DNA from 2 places in the Allobosea sp. P1_A7 genome. Region 2 is predicted to be linked to the other one. Evidence: predicted binding sites of a transcription regulator. Region 2 holds the regulator's gene; the other holds the start of a gene.
The links. Region 2 encodes PhoB, which activates phosphate uptake and scavenging genes when phosphate is short. Its sites were predicted from a motif close to TGTCATNNANCTGTCAT; they were not measured.
Positions count from the first base shown of each region.

Region 1: a site for PhoB is predicted at 3,058-3,074, ahead of ugpB (sn-glycerol-3-phosphate ABC transporter substrate-binding protein UgpB). Genes of this name have one in related genera too.

Region 1 covers NZ_JBFTZN010000007.1:11,094-17,819, reverse strand. The annotation lists gene AC1D34_RS01955 (proline racemase family protein) at 1-825, opposite strand, end outside; gene AC1D34_RS01950 (PfkB family carbohydrate kinase) at 839-1,774, opposite strand; gene AC1D34_RS01945 (fumarylacetoacetate hydrolase family protein) at 1,771-2,949, opposite strand; gene ugpB (sn-glycerol-3-phosphate ABC transporter substrate-binding protein UgpB) at 3,178-4,479, shown strand; gene ugpA (sn-glycerol-3-phosphate ABC transporter permease UgpA) at 4,541-5,422, shown strand; gene AC1D34_RS01930 (creatininase family protein) at 5,422-6,180, shown strand; gene ugpE (sn-glycerol-3-phosphate ABC transporter permease UgpE) at 6,180-6,726, shown strand, end outside.
Region 2 covers NZ_JBFTZN010000026.1:18,584-27,088, reverse strand. The annotation lists gene uvrB (excinuclease ABC subunit UvrB) at 1-811, opposite strand, end outside; gene AC1D34_RS06815 (DUF1801 domain-containing protein) at 997-1,413, opposite strand; gene greA (transcription elongation factor GreA) at 1,977-2,444, shown strand; gene AC1D34_RS06805 (TIGR03862 family flavoprotein) at 2,454-3,671, opposite strand; partial or broken gene AC1D34_RS06800 (YnfA family protein) at 3,746-4,066, shown strand; gene phoB (phosphate regulon transcriptional regulator PhoB) at 4,186-4,884, opposite strand; gene phoU (phosphate signaling complex protein PhoU) at 4,918-5,637, opposite strand; gene pstB (phosphate ABC transporter ATP-binding protein PstB) at 5,686-6,486, opposite strand; gene pstA (phosphate ABC transporter permease PstA) at 6,531-7,418, opposite strand; partial or broken gene AC1D34_RS06775 (ABC transporter permease subunit) at 7,453-8,142, opposite strand; gene pstS (phosphate ABC transporter substrate-binding protein PstS) at 8,238-8,505, opposite strand, start outside.

The sequences.
Region 1 (6,726 bases), on a different contig from region 2:
GAAACTCCGTGTCCGCCCCAACCCGACCAGCCCCTTGGCGTGGTCGAGCGCCATGCGGGCGGTCACGCCCGAGCCGGTCGGTGAGCGGTCGATCTGCCGCTCGGCGAAGATGCAGAGGTTGAAACTGGTCTCGCCCGGTCCGGCCTCGTCGGTCACGATCGTCCCGTAGAGAAAGCCGAGATCGGGCTCGGTGGGATGCGTGATCGGCGCGCCGGCCCGCACAATGTCGGTGAGGGCAGCAGCAGCCTCGGTCAACTGCTCGACCGGGGTTTCGAAGAGATCGAGCCCGAAGCGTGAAGCCGGAAGGATGCAGTAGAAGGCTCCGCCATAGGCGATGTCGGTCGTGACGCTTCCGAAGCCGGGCACCTCGACCACACGGTCGCGGGCATGGACGAAGGCCGGCACACTCTCGAAGCGCACCTCCCCGACCTTCCCGTCGGCGACGTCGCAGGCGAGCCGCAGCAGGCCGCAGGGCGCCTCGATGGCAAAGTGCGTGACGGGCTCGACCGCTGGCACCAGGCCGCGCTCGATCGCATAGCGGCCGAGCGCGATGGTGGCGTGGCCACACATCGTCGAGTAGCCCTCGTTATGAGTGAAGAGCACGCCGAAGGCAGCCTCGGGATGGCTCGCCTCGACCGGAATGACACCGTACATTCCGGCATGGCCGCGCGGTTCCAGCATCATCGCACGGCGCAGCTGATCGTGGCTGTCGCGCGCCTGTCGACGCTTGTCGAGAATCGTCGCGCCGGTCAGCTCGGGATAGCCGCCCGTAACGATGCGCACCGGCTCGCCGCAGGTGTGGTAGTCGAGATAGCTCAGGCGCATTGGCGCGTTCCCCTCACTCATAGGGTGGTTTGGGTGTGAGACGCGGCGGATCGCAGCCGCGCCGGCCGCAGGTCTCGGCTGCGACCTCTGCCGCAAAACCCATTGCGGATGCGGCAACGCTGTCTGACAATCCGCGCAGTCCTGCTCCGAGCTCGCCCGCATGCGCGAGCGAAGCGAGAAATGCGCCGATGAAGCTGTCGCCGGCGCCGATCGTGTCGACCAGCTCTGCAACCGGAACGAAGCCGCGGACAGTCTTTTTCCCGGGCCGCTCGAGCGCCGCTCCGCGATCGCCCTCGGTCAGCAGGATCGCTGAAACGCCCCGGTCGAACCAACGGCGCAGCGGCGCAACGTAGCCGCCGGGATAGAGCCAGTCGGCATCGTCCGTACTGAGCCGGATGAGGTCTGACAGCGCCATGCGCTGCTCGATGGCGGCAAGCGCCGCCTCCCGATCCGGCAGCGCCGGCGGCCTGATATTGACGTCATAGCTGGTGCTCAGGCCGGCGGAGCGCGCCTGGCGCAGCAGCGTCAACGCCGCGTCTCCGGATGGACCGACCGTCGCTCCGAACGAGGTGACATGCAGATGGCCAAAACCCGTGAGGTCGGGCAATGGCGGAGGCTCGGCCAGCGCCGTACCGGCGAGGTGAAAGTGATATCGCGCCCCGCCATCGACCCCAAGCGGGGCAACGACGGCCAGCGGTGTGGGGGCGTCGCTCTCAGCAACTAAGCGCCGATCGATCGCCTCTGCCACAAGCCGGGCCTGGAAGCGCCGCCCCGTGACGTCGCGCGAGAGCGTCGCGCAATAAGCCACGGAGGTGCCGCAGCGGGCGAGCGCCAGCGCCGTGTTGAAACCGGATCCGCCCAGCACGCACTGATAGCGCTCGCCGCACCKATCCTCCGGCACCAGATCGGCGAGCGCTTCGCCGAAGACGAGGACCGCCCCCTGGTTCACAGAAGCCCGCGCTTCGCCAGATTGCGCATCAGATGCGAGGCGCCGAAGGTCCAGGGTTCGCATTCATCGGTGCGGCGCATGCAATTGACGAGCGCTCCCAGTTCCGGCGCGGCAATCGTGACGATGTCCCCATATTTGTGGGTGAAGCCGCCGCCCGGCGTGTCGCGATCCTTGATCGGAGCAAACATGGTGCCGAGATAGAGCGCCGCGCCATCGGGATACTGATGGTTGCGATTGAGCATCTGCGCAGCAAGATCAGCCGGGTCGCGGCTGATCTTTGCGATCGAGGACGAGCCTTCGAGCCTGAAGCCGTCCTCGCCCTCGACCGTCAGCGTCACGGTTGTCCTGCGGACATGGTCGAGCGAGAAGCCGGCGTCGAAGAAGCGGATGAAGGGACCGACCGCTGCCGCTGCATTGTTGTCCTTGGCCTTGCCGAGCAGCAGCGCCGAACGGCCCTCGACGTCGCGCAGATTGACGTCATTGCCGAGCGTTGCTCCGACGATGGCGCCGGTCGAGGCGACGATCAGCACGATCTCCGGCTCGGGATTGTTCCAGGTCGAGGCCGGGTGCAGGCCGGCATCGACACCGGTGCCGACGGCCGACATCGGCGGCGCCTTGGTGAAGATCTCGGCATCCGGCCCGATACCGACCTCGAGATACTGGCTCCAGGCTCCCTGCTTGATCAGCACGTCCTTGAGATGCATCGCCTCGGGCGAGCCGGGCTTCAGCTTCGAGAGATCGTCACCGATGAGCTTGCCGATCTCCTCGCGGATCGTGGCGGCGGCGGCCGGGTTGCCCCGCGCCTTCTCCTCGATCACGCGCTCCAGCATCGAAACCGCGAAGGTCACTCCGGCGGCCTTGACCGCCTGCAGGTCGAGTGGTGCGAGCAGCCAGGGCTTCGTCGCATCGCGACGCGAAGGCGGCGTGTTTGCAAGGATGTCGGCGAGCGTCCCGATGGGCTGCCCCTTGGCGGCGCGCAGGGCTGCGGCGGGATCGGCCGTCTCGCAGAGATCGCGCATCGTGGCGAAGGCAGCGGTGATATCCACAAGTTCATCACCGCGCAGAACAACGACCGCGGGACCGGCGACGTCCGGGCGCCAGACCCGGCCAGCGAGCGCGGCGGCTGCGGCGTCCGCCGGCAAAGTGTTCCGTGGCGTCAGGGCAAGCTCGGGCATGATCGATCGTCCGTTGGTGGAATTGTCACGTTGAAAGTCGCAGGCGAGAACAGCCGCTTCGCAGCCAATGTGCAAGAGTGCAGGGACGCGGATCAGACATGGCGCACATGTCGTGCGATTGTCATTGAAACGTCACCTGTTCTTCATGCTAGCTTGCGCACCAACGACAAGAGCCGCCCGCACGAGCGGGGCATAAGGGAGAGATAGATGACATCCAGATCGCGCTTGATGATTTCGGCCGCGGTGTTGACGCTGGCCGGTGCGGCTCCGGCCGTCGCGCAGACAGAGATCCAGTGGTGGCATGCGCTGACCGGTGCCAATAACGACGTTGTCGTAAAGCTGGCCGAGGAATTCAACGCCTCCCAGAAGGAATACAAGGTCGTTCCGGCCTATAAGGGCTCCTATCCCGACACGCTGAATGCCGGCGTCGCCGCCTTCCGCGCCGGAACCGCGCCGCACATCCTGCAGGTCTTCGAAGTCGGCACCGGCACGATGATGTCGGCCAAGGGCGCGGTGAAGCCCGTGCACGAACTGATGAAGGAAGCCGGCGAGCCTTTCGATCCCAAGGCTTATTTGCCGGCGATCACCGGCTACTACTCGACCGCCAAGGGCGACATGCTCTCCATGCCGTTCAACTCGTCGAGCATGGTGATGTGGTACAACAAGGACGCCTTCAAGAAGGCGGGCCTGAACCCCGACGCCCCGCCGAAGACCTGGCCAGAAGTCTTCGAGGCCGGGAAGAAGCTGAAGGCCGCCGGATATGACAAGTGCGGCTTCACCAATGCCTGGGCGACCTGGGCCAATATCGAGCAGTTCGGTGCCTGGCACAACATCCCGATCGCGACCAAGGCGAATGGTCTCGATGGTTTCGACACCGTCCTCAACTTCAACAGCCCGCTCTTCCTGAAGCACTGGACCAACCTGGTCGAGCTGCAGAAGGACAAGACCTACGATTACTCCGGCCGCACCAATAACGGTGAAGGCCGCTTCACCTCGGGCGAATGCCCGATCATGCTGACCTCGTCGGGCTTCTTCGGCAACGTCAAGGCCAATGCCAAGTTCGACTGGGCCAACGCCGCGATGCCGTACTATCCGGAAGCGGCCGGGGCACCGCAGAACTCGATCATCGGCGGCGCTTCGCTGTGGGTGATGGGCGGCAAGAAGGCTGACGAATACAAGGGCGTCGCCAAGTTCTTCACCTTCCTGTCCGATGTCGACCGCCAGGTGAAGCTGCACACCGAGTCCGGTTATCTGCCGATCACCAAGGCCGCCTATGCCAAGGTCAAGGACTCGGGCTTCTACAAGGACAAGCCCTATCTCGAGACGCCGCTGCTGGAACTCAACAACAAGGAGCCGACCGAGAATTCGCGCGGCCTGCGCTTCGGCGGCCTGGTCCAGATCCGCGACATCTGGTCGGAAGAGCTCGAAGCGGCGCTGAACGGCCAGAAGACACCGAAGGCTGCGCTTGACGCCGCCGTCGAGCGTGGCAATCAGGCACTGCGTCAGTTCGAACGGACCGCCTCGCGCTGAACCGGCTGCGATCCAGAGCCGGGGCATTCCGCCCCGGCTTTTCTCTTGCTTCACGGGCTGCATGCAGAAGAACGCCTATTTCCGGAGCCTGACGATCCCGCTCCTGCTGCTCCTGCCGCAGCTCGCGATCACGGTCGTGTTCTTCTATTGGCCCGCAAGCCAGGCGGTCTGGCAGTCCTTCCTGCTGGAAGACGCCTTCGGGACGTCGACCCAGTTCGTCTGGTTCGAAAACTACCAGAGCCTCTTTTCCGATCCGGGTTACTTCAAGGCGCTGCGCAACACCGCGATCTTCTCGACCTTTGTCTGCGTGTTCTCGCTCTCGATCGCGCTGCTCTTTGCCGTCATGGCCGACCGCCAGATCCGCGGCGCGGAGATCTACAAGACCCTGCTGATCTGGCCCTATGCCGTGGCTCCCGCCATTGCCGGCGTGCTCTGGATCTTCATGTTCGATCCCTCGCTCGGCATGCTCGCGCGTGGACTGCAGAACCTCGGCATCGCCTGGAATCCCCGGCTCAACGGCAATGACGCCATGACGCTGGTCATCCTCGCCGCGACCTGGAAGCAGATCAGCTATAATTTCCTGTTCTTCCTCGCGGGGCTGCAATCGATCCCCAAGAGCGTGATCGAGGCGGCGGTGATCGACGGCGCGCGGCCGATGCGCCGCTTCTGGACCATCATCTTCCCGCTGCTCTCGCCGACGACGTTCTTCCTGCTCGTCGTCAACATCGTCTATGTCTTCTTCGACACCTTCGGCATCATCGACACGGTCACTGGCGGCGGGCCTGCGGGCGCGACCGAGACGCTGGTCTACAAGGTCTATTCCGACGGCAAGGGCGGCTCCAATCTTGGTGGCTCGGCGGCACAATCGGTCATCCTGCTCGTGATGGTCATCGCCATGACGGCGGTGCAGTTCCGCTTCATCGAGCGCAAGGTGAATTACTGATGGCCTCGGTGCTCTGGAAGGAACTGACGGCCGAGGATCTGCGTCACAAGGCGGCGAAGGATGCGATCGTCGTCCTGCCCGTGGCCTCGATGGAACAGCACGGGCCGCACCTGCCGGTCGGCGTCGACACCATCCTGTGCGAGGGCGTCTGCAAGGCCGCGGCCGAGCGCCTGGACGAGGCCGATGTCGTGGTCGCCCCGACGCTCTGGTGCGGCATGGCCGAGCATCACATGGCCTTCGGCGGCACCTTCACCTTCGACATCCCGACCTATCGGTCCGTGCTGCTTTCGCTGCTCAGGAGCATCGAGCGGCATGGCTTCCGCCGGGTCGTGATCGTCAATGGCCATGGCGGCAATATCGCCGCGCTCGGTGCATTCCTGCCGGATTTCGCCCGCGAGACCGGCCTGCGCATCATCGCGACCACCTATTTCGAGCTGGCGCAGACTGCGATGCTGCCCTTCATGCAGGATCAGACCAGCGTGATGCATGCCTGCGAGATCGAGACCTCGATGATGATGGTGCTGGCGCCGGAAACGGTGAAGCAGGAGCGGCTGGGGCAGGCCTTCGGCATGCTCGGCGCGGATCCGCGTGGCCTGATGCGCCCGACCGTCGCGCGCTACCGCCCCTTCCGTGAGATGACGGAGACCGGCGTGATCGGCGATGCGCGGCGCGCGACGCCGAAGAAGGGCGAGGAATTCCTCAACGCCTGCGCCGAGGCGCTCGCGGCCTTGCTGCGCGACGGGGAGGCCTGGCACTGATGGTCGAGAACCGCCGCTTCGGCGACATCGTCGCCTATATCATCCTGACGATCGGCGTGCTGATCGTCGCCTTTCCGGTTTGGCTGACCTTCGTCGCCTCGACCTGGGATGCTGCGACCATCATCAACGGCCAGCTCCCGCTCTATCCTGGCCCGCATTTCTTCGAGAACTACTACCGCATCCTCTTCGTCGGGACCTCGGGCTCGACCCGCGAGCCGGTGGCCGTGATGATGTTCAACTCCTTAGTGATGGCGCTGGCCATCGCGTTCGGCAAGATCTTCATCTCCGTGCTCTCTGCCTACGCAGTCGTCTATTATCGCTTCCCGTTTCGGATGGCGGCATTCTGGATCATCTTCGTCACCCTGATGCTGCCGGTCGAAGTCCGCATCTTCCCGACCTTCAAGGTCGTCTCCGATCTCGGCATGCTCGATACCTACCAGGGCCTCGCCGTGCCGCTGATCGCCTCGGCGACCGGCACATTGCTGTTCCGGCAGTTCTTCATGACGATCCCCGACGAACTGCTCGAGGCCTCGAAGATCGATGGCG
Region 2 (8,505 bases):
CGTCGCGCTCCAGCAGCGAGCGCGTGGCCGAGTGGCGCATGCGGTCGATCTGCTCGTTGATCGAGGATTCCTTCTCGATAAACGTGTCCGAACGCGGGACGTAGGCCTCCGGCTGATAGTAGTCGTAGTAGGAGACGAAGTACTCCACCGCGTTGTCGGGGAAGAAACTCTTGAATTCACCGTAGAGCTGTGCGGCCAGCGTCTTGTTCGGGGCGAGGATCAGAGCCGGGCGCTGCGTCTCCTCGATCACCTTGGCCATCGTGAAGGTCTTGCCGGAGCCGGTAACGCCGAGCAGGACCTGGTCGCGCTCCTGCCGTGCGACGCCGTCGACGAGATCGGCGATCGCGGTCGGCTGGTCACCAGCCGGCTCGAAATCCGACTGCATGCGGAAGGCGATGCCGCCCTCGGACTTGTCCGGGCGGGCCGGGCGATGCGGCGTCCAGGGCTTGCCGGGATCGATGAAGGGGCTGCCGGACTCGAGCAGGTGCTGCAGCGAATGCGCGGTGACGGAGGCAGCGGTCTCGCCCTCGGCCTCGCCGAAGGCAGAGGCCGCGTCGCCTTTCTTCGGCTTTTTCTTCAGCTTGGTGTCGCCGGGGCGCGGCTCGCCATAACCGGCCTGCGGCTGGTCGCTGAAACCGGAGGCGCCGCCCGGGACCGCCCTGCCGCGGTTGATCGCGGGATTGAGCAGATCGGCGAGATAGCCCTCGAGCGGCTTCAACTCGGGCTTGGTGGCCTTGGAGTTCGGCGTGCGCGCGGAGGCGGGCTTTTTTGCAGGCTTAGCCTTGGCGGTCGTGTCGGAGCTTTTCGGCATGGCGGCAATATGGGGCGAAACCGGGCGGAGCGCGAGGGGTACGCCGTCGCAGCAGGCGGATAACTGACAGCAGGTGACAGGAGTACACCGTGGCAGGAGAAGCCGGATTGAAGCGGTCCCGGGGGTGGGCGCGATGCAAGTCCGGCTTTCATCGCGCGCCGGCGCATATCGAGACGGAGCGAGGCTTATCCGCGGGACTTGGTCTTGCCGCAGCCGCCGGACGTGTTGAGGGTCACGGCTGCGCGAATGAGAGCCTTCAATGCCCCTTCGTCAATCGTCTCACCCTCGTGGATGTCGATGGCCCGCCTGGTGTTGCCATCCAGACTGGAATTGAAGAGGCCCGATGGGTCGTCGAGTGAGGCCCCCTTGGCAAAGGTCATTTTGACGACGCTCTTGTAGGTCTCCCCAGTGCAGATCAATCCGTCGTGGGACCACACCGGAACCCCTCGCCATTTCCACTCCTCTACCACCTCAGGATCGGCTTGCCTGATCCATACGCGGAGCTGGGAGAGCATCTTGCCTCGCCAGTCGCCCAGCTCGGTGATCCGCTCGTCGATCATCCGAGACGGGGAGTTTTCGTTCTGGGACTCGCTCTGGCTCATGATCTTCCCTTCTCTCCGGAACTCTCGCTTCTGGGATCGGGCCAACCGTCTGCTCGAGATCGCAGCGCAACCTCTCGAAGAGGCTGGGCCGGCCGGTAAACGTCTTGGAGAGCACGGTGTGTCTGCACGGATCACAACGCATAACTCTCTGGCTATTGATCTGCATTCATAATCATTGGGCTATACGTCAGTCAATCGAAGCCTGCGCGCGCAACGATCGCCGTCGGGTCTCGCAACTCAGGATCAAGGTGGCCGCGACGGACGGCCCGACGCAAGCGCGGCGCTCTTCCGGCATCGGCTGCCCCCTTGGGAACGGGACTGCGCTCGTGATCGGGGGCCAGGGGCAGCGCGCGATGGCTCTGCTCTTGATGGTGCGGCCGGACACGGGGGTGTAGACTGTTCGGGTCTTGTCTTCGGCAGTGCCTGATCCCCATCTCCAAGTGGTCGCCGCTTCAGATTCCAGCATCGGGTTGGCGCTGCATCGCAAGCAGTCGTGAGGACGTAACACTGAAAGCTGTGGTCCGGTTCGCCGGATGTGCCGAGATCAATAGGAGGAGGCCAGAATGACTCGCGCCTTCGTCAAGGAAGCCGAGGAAAGAGGGACCCTGGACGAGCTGCCGGACCGGCCAGTCTCGCCTCACCCGAACCTCGTGACGCCTGAAGGGCTCGCACAGATCGAGGCCCAGCTGGCGCGCTGGCATGACGAACACGCGGCGGCGCTGGCCGGAGGCGACCGCACAGAGATCGCTCAGACGCGGCGCGAGTTCCGCTACTGGGCGGCGCGGCGCGCCAGCGCCAAGCTGGCCCCTGCGCAGGAAAGGCACGACATCGTCCGCTTCGGCTCGACAGTGACGATCCGCCGGGCCGATGGGCGCGAGCAGAACTGGCGGCTGGTCGGCGAGGACGAGGCCGATCCGGCACACGGAACGCTGCCCTATGTCGCGCCGTTGGCGAGCGCGCTGATGGGCAAGGGCATTGGCGAGAGCGTCAGCATCGGCACTGAGGCGGTCGAGATCATCGCGATCGCCTGAGGCGATCGTTCAGCTATCCGCGAGCCAGGCCTGAATCCCTGCTGCAGCTGCGACTCCGGTCGCGAAACAGGCCTGCAGCAGATAGCCGCCGGTCGGCGCCTCCCAATCCAGCATCTCGCCTGCGACAAAGGTACCGGGCAAGCGTTTCAGCATGAAGCCTTCCTCGATCTCGGCGGCGGCGACGCCACCGGCGGTGGAGATCGCCCGCTCGATCGGCCTGAGACCGGTCAGCACCAGAGGCGCGGCCTTGATCAGTGCGGCCAGCCTCTCCGCGTCTTCGGGGAGCGGCCCCTTCGCCGCTTCGCGCAGCAGCGCAATCGCGGATGGAGCAAGACCTGCAGCCTTGCGCAGATGATTGCTCAGCGTCACGCCCTTGCGACGATGCGCGAGGCGCTGGACCAGCAGCGCCGCCTCGTGATCGGGCCGCAGATCGATGGTGATGACCGCCCTGCCCTCGCGCAGGATCGTCTCGCGAATCGGGGCAGAGAGTGCATAGACCGCGCCGCCTTCCAGACCCGTTGCATCGATCATCGCCTCGCCGGGCACGGATTGGCCGCCGAAGCTCAGGACGATGCGCTTCAACGGTACTCCGGCAAAACGCTCTCGCATGGTCTGGGACCAATCGACCGTGAAACCGCCATTGGCCGGGCGCAGCGGCGCAATCGCAACGCCGCGCGCCGCCAGCAAGGGTGCCCAGCCACCATCCGAACCCAGCCGTGGCCAGCTCGCACCGCCGAGCGCGAGCAGCGTCGCGTCGGGCCGCGCCTCGACATCGGCGCCATCGCGGCTCCGGAACGTCAGAGCTCCCGCTTCGCTCCAGCCGGTCCAGCGATGACCAGGCGCGAAGCTGACACCGAGGCCCTCGAGCCGGCGCAGCCATGCCCGCAGCAAGGGCGAGGCCTTCATGGCGCGCGGGAAGACGCGGCCGCTGCTGCCGACGAACGTGTCCTGCCCGAGCGCATCGGCCCAGTCACGCAGGGATTGTGGCGGGAAGGCGCGAATGGCCGGCTCCAGCCAGGCTTGCGCATCGCGATAGCGGGCCAGGAAGCCGTCGAGCGGTTCGGAATGGGTGAGGTTCAATCCGCCTCGCCCGGCCAGCAGGAATTTGCGGGCCGGCGAGGGCATGCGATCGTAGATCGTGACCGCGTGGCCGGCCACCGCGAGGCGCTCGGCCGCGATCAGCCCGGAGGGCCCTGCTCCAATGATGGCGATGTGATGTGTGGGCATCGGTCCGGCTTGCCGTCAGCGCGCCCTGCGGTCAAGGGTAATCCCGCCCCGAAGGCCATCGACAGGGACAAACCATGCCGACCATCGCCGCTTATTTCGGCGCAGCCATTCTCGAAATCGCCGGCTGTTTCGCGTTCTGAGGCTGGCTCCGGCTCGGCAAGCCCATCTGGTGGCTCGTACCCGGACTGTTTTCGCTCGCCCTGTTCGCCTGGCTGCTGACGCTGGCGGAGAGCGAAGCCGCCGGACGGGCCTATGCCGCCTATGGCGGCGTCTACATCGTCAGTTCGCTCGTCTGGCTCTGGGCCGTGGAAGGCTTTCGCCCCGACCGCTGGGACATTGCCGGCGGGCTGATCTGCCTCGCCGGCGCGGCGATCATCATCGCAGGGCCGCGCTAGGGTATCGGCCCGAAAGGTGGATTGCGGTTTTCGGGAAGGCCGATGCAACCATAGACGGTTAGATCGTCGGGCGGATTCGATATCCGGCCCGATGATCCAAGTCCCCGATAATCCAAGTCTCAGCTCCGCGCAAAGGTCTCGTCGAAGGCGTAGCCGGCACCGCGAACGGTCCGCAGCGGATCCTTGGCGTTGTCAGGGGTGATCGCCTTGCGCAGCCGGCCGACATGGACGTCGACGGTGCGCTCGTCGATATAGACGTCGCGGCCCCAGACCGCGTCGAGCAGCTGGGCCCGGGAATAGACCCGCCCCGGCGCCTGCATCAGGAACTCGAGCAGGCGGAACTCGGTCGGGCCGAGATGCAGCTCGCTCCCTGAGCGGCGGACACGGCGGGTGGTGCGGTCGAGCTCGAGATCGCCGGCGGCCAGCAGGCCGGCGACATGACCCGGCTTGGCGCGGCGCAGCAGCGCTTGAATGCGGGCGATCAGCTCGGGCAGCGAGAACGGCTTGACGACATAGTCGTCGGCCCCGGTGGCAAGGCCGCGCACACGCTCGGTCTCTTCGCCGCGGGCGGTGAGCATGATGATCGGCACCCGCTCGGTATCGCGACGGGTCCGCAGCCGCCGGCAGAGCTCGATGCCGGAAAGGCCGGGCAGCATCCAGTCGAGCAGCACGAGGTCCGGCGTATGATCGCGCAGATGCAGCTCGGCATCGTCGCCACGCGCGACGCTGTCAACCTCGAAGCCTTCGGCTTCGAGGTTGTAGCGCAGCAACAGGGTCAGCGGCTCTTCGTCCTCAACGATCAGGATGCGTGCAGGCATGTCTCACTCGGTCCCAAAGGTGTCGGGCGCCGGTCACTCACCGGTGGCGGCGTCCAGAAGGATGTTGGTCGTGTCGAGCTTCGGGCGGGCTGCGTCCAAGGCTTCGCCCGTGACGAGATAGTGGATCGTCTCGGCGATGTTGGTGGTGTGGTCGCCGATGCGCTCGACATTCTTGGCGCAGAACAGGAGATGCGTGCAGAAGGTGATGTTGCGCGGGTCTTCCATCATATAGGTGAGCAGCTCGCGGAAGAGCGAGGTATAGAGCGCGTCGATCTCATCGTCGCGGCGCCAGACCTCCATGGCCTTCTGCTCGTTGCTGACGGCGTAAGCGTCGAGCACGTCCTTGAGCTGGGCCTGAACCAGGCGGCTCATATGCTCGAGGCCGACGACCGCGCGCGACGGCGGCTGGAACTGGCCGGAGATGGCGACCGCGCGCTTGGCGATATTCTTGGCGAGATCGCCGACACGCTCGATATCGGCGGCGATGCGGATGGCGGAGATCAGCTCGCGCAGGTCGTTGGCGAGCGGCTGGCGCCGGGCGATGGTGAGCACCGCCTTCTCCTCTACCTCGCGCTGCAGATTGTCGAGGCGCTGGTCGGCGCTGATGACCTTCTGTGCCAGCCCGGTGTCGCGGCGCACCAGGGCGACTGTCGAATCGCCGAGCATGCGCTCCGACATGCCCCCCATCTCGGCCAGGCTGCGGCGGATCCCCTCGAGATCGGCATCATATGAGCGGACGATGTGATCAGTCATCGCGGCGTATCCTTTGTCGGCAAAGCAGTTGGAAGGCTGGGCGCCGGTTCAGCCGAAGCMGCCGGTGACGTAGTCCTGCGTCTGCTTCTTGTGCGGGTTCATGAAGATGGTGTTGGTGGCGTCGAATTCGATCACCTCACCGAGATACATGAAGGCGGTGTACTGCGAGATACGCGCCGCCTGCTGCATGTTGTGGGTGACGATGACGATGGTGAAGTCGGTCTTGAGCTGCTCGAGCAGGTCCTCGATCTTGCCGGTCGAGATCGGATCGAGCGCCGAGGTCGGCTCGTCGAACAGGATGACTTCCGGCTTCTGGGCAATGGTCCGCGCAATGCAGAGGCGCTGCTGCTGGCCGCCGGACAGGCCCATGCCGGAGGTCTTCAGCTTGTCCTTGACCTCGTCCCAGAGCGCGGAACGGCGCAGCGCACCCTCGACGCGGTCATCGAGCTCGGATTTCGGCGGCTTCTCGTAGAGGCGGATGCCGAATGCGACATTGTCGTAGATCGACATCGGGAAGGGCGTCGGCTTCTGGAACACCATGCCGACGCGCGAGCGCAGCTCGTTCACATCGATATCGTTGCTGATGACGTTGCGGCCGTCGAGCAGGATCTCGCCGGTGGCGCGCTGCTCGGGATAAAGCGAGTAGATCCGGTTGAAAATGCGCAGCAGGGTCGACTTGCCGCAGCCCGACGGTCCGATCAGGGCCGTGACATGGCGGTCCCGGAAGTCGAGATTGATGTTCTTCAGCGCCTTGTGCTCGCCGTAGTAGAAATCGAGGTTCTTGACCGCGATCCGGACGGGGGCCTCGGCATCAAGCGCTTGCGGGCTCAGTTCCAGCGTCGAAAGCATCGACTTGTTCCTTCAGATCGAACGCGACGAGGGTTTAAGGCCGTTCATTTGCCGCCCCGCACGATACGGCGGGCGATAAGCGAGAGGCACAGGATCGAGACGGTGATGATCAGCGAACCGGCCCAGGCGAGCTGCTGCCAGTTCTCATAGGGGGCGGAGGCGAACTGGTAGATCGTCACCGGCAGGTTGGAGACGCCGCCGACGAGGCTGGGCGAGAACCAGAAATTGTTGTTCAGCGCAGTGAAGATCAGCGGCGCCGTCTCGCCGGCGATGCGCGCCAGGGCCAGCAGGATACCGGTGACCATGCCGGATTTCGCCGCCCGCCAGGTCACGCTGGTGATGACGACCGAAGGCGGGGCGCCGAGCGCAGCACCGGCTTCACGCAACGAGCTCGGCACGAGGCGCAGCATGTCCTCGGTGGTGCGTACGATCACCGGGATCGCGATGATGCCCAGCGCCACGCCGCCGGCCCAGCCGGAATAGCCGCGGAATGGCTCGACCAGGATGACGTAGACGAAGAGGCCGATCAGGATCGACGGCGCGGAGAGCAGGATGTCGTTGATGAAACGGATCAAGTCCGCGAGCTTGGAGCCCTTGCCGTATTCGGCAAGGTAGGTGCCGGCGAGCACGCCCACCGGCGTCGCCACGGCGATGCCGAGGAAGGTCAGCACGATCGAGCCGACAATGGCGTTGGCAAGGCCGCCCCCCTCGCTGCCGGGACCGGGCGTGACCTGGGTGAAGGTCGCGACGGAGAGCCCGCCGATCCCCTTCACGAGCAGCATGCCGAGAATCCAGAACAGCACGAAGATGGCGAGAAGGGTGAAGCTGGTGGCGATGATCTTCATCGCCCGATCCGCGGTGCGACGCGCGGGGCGGACGCGGCCCCAGACCTGATGAGGCGTCGTTGCGGGCGGGGTGACGGCGCTGTTCATGGCCAGGCTCCGCTCAGAAGGACTTGACGCGCGCGACAAGGATACGCGCGATCACGAGGACGGGCGTGGCGCCGATGCCATAGGCGCTCTCACGCAGCACGGACGGGATCTGCTCCAGCATGTCGCGGGTGATCGAGGCGATGAAGGGGATGATCATGAAGGCGAGGATGATGCCGGCCGTCAGGATGCCGAGCCCCGAGGGCGAGCGCGAATACAGCACGGTGCCGACCAGCGGAATGCCTTCGACGATGTTCGAGACCGGGATCTGCACATAGGCCGCGAAGAGCGGCACGAAAACGAAGAGACCCCACATGCCGTAAATGATCGAGGGCACGGCGGCGAGCAGCTCGATCGTCGTTGAGACCGGGCGCTTGAACCAGGGCGGCGCGAGCTGGGTGAGGTAGACGGCGATGCCGAGCGAGAGCGGCACGCCAAGGACCAGCGCGATCAGCGCGGTCGACAAGGTGCCGACGATGGCAGGCCAGGCGCCATACTGCTCGTTCTGGGTGTCCCAGACGCTGGATGTGATGAAACCAAGGCCGAATTCGCGGAAGGCGGGCCAGCCGCCGATGATCATCGAGGCGATGATGCCCGCGAGCAGCACCAGCACGAAGAGCGCGGCGGCCCGGCTGGCATTGCGGAAGACAATGTCGAAGGTGCCCTTTGGAGTGCGGCGAATGGCGGGCGCGCCGGGCGCGGCCATCTGGTCTGTCACGGCAGCCATCCGTGGTTACTCCGGTCGCATAAGAAGCACGAGGAAACGGGTCTCACAAAGTCGAACGCGAGGCGGGAACAACCCGCCTCGCGTCATAGCATGGATCAGAAGATCGGCTTGCCAGCCGGGTCGGTGGCGCCCTTCCAGGCGGCGCGGACCTGATCCTTGACGTTGGCCGGGAGCGGCACGTAGTCGAGATCGAGCGCGAGCTTGTCGCCATTCTTGAAGGCCCAGTCGACGAATTTCAGCGCGGACTGCACCTCTTCGGGCTTCTCCGGCTTGGCATGGACGAGCAGGAAGGTGGCGGAGGTGATCGGCCAGGCCTGGGCGCCCTTCTGGTTGTTCAACGAGATGCCGAAGCCGGCAGCCTCG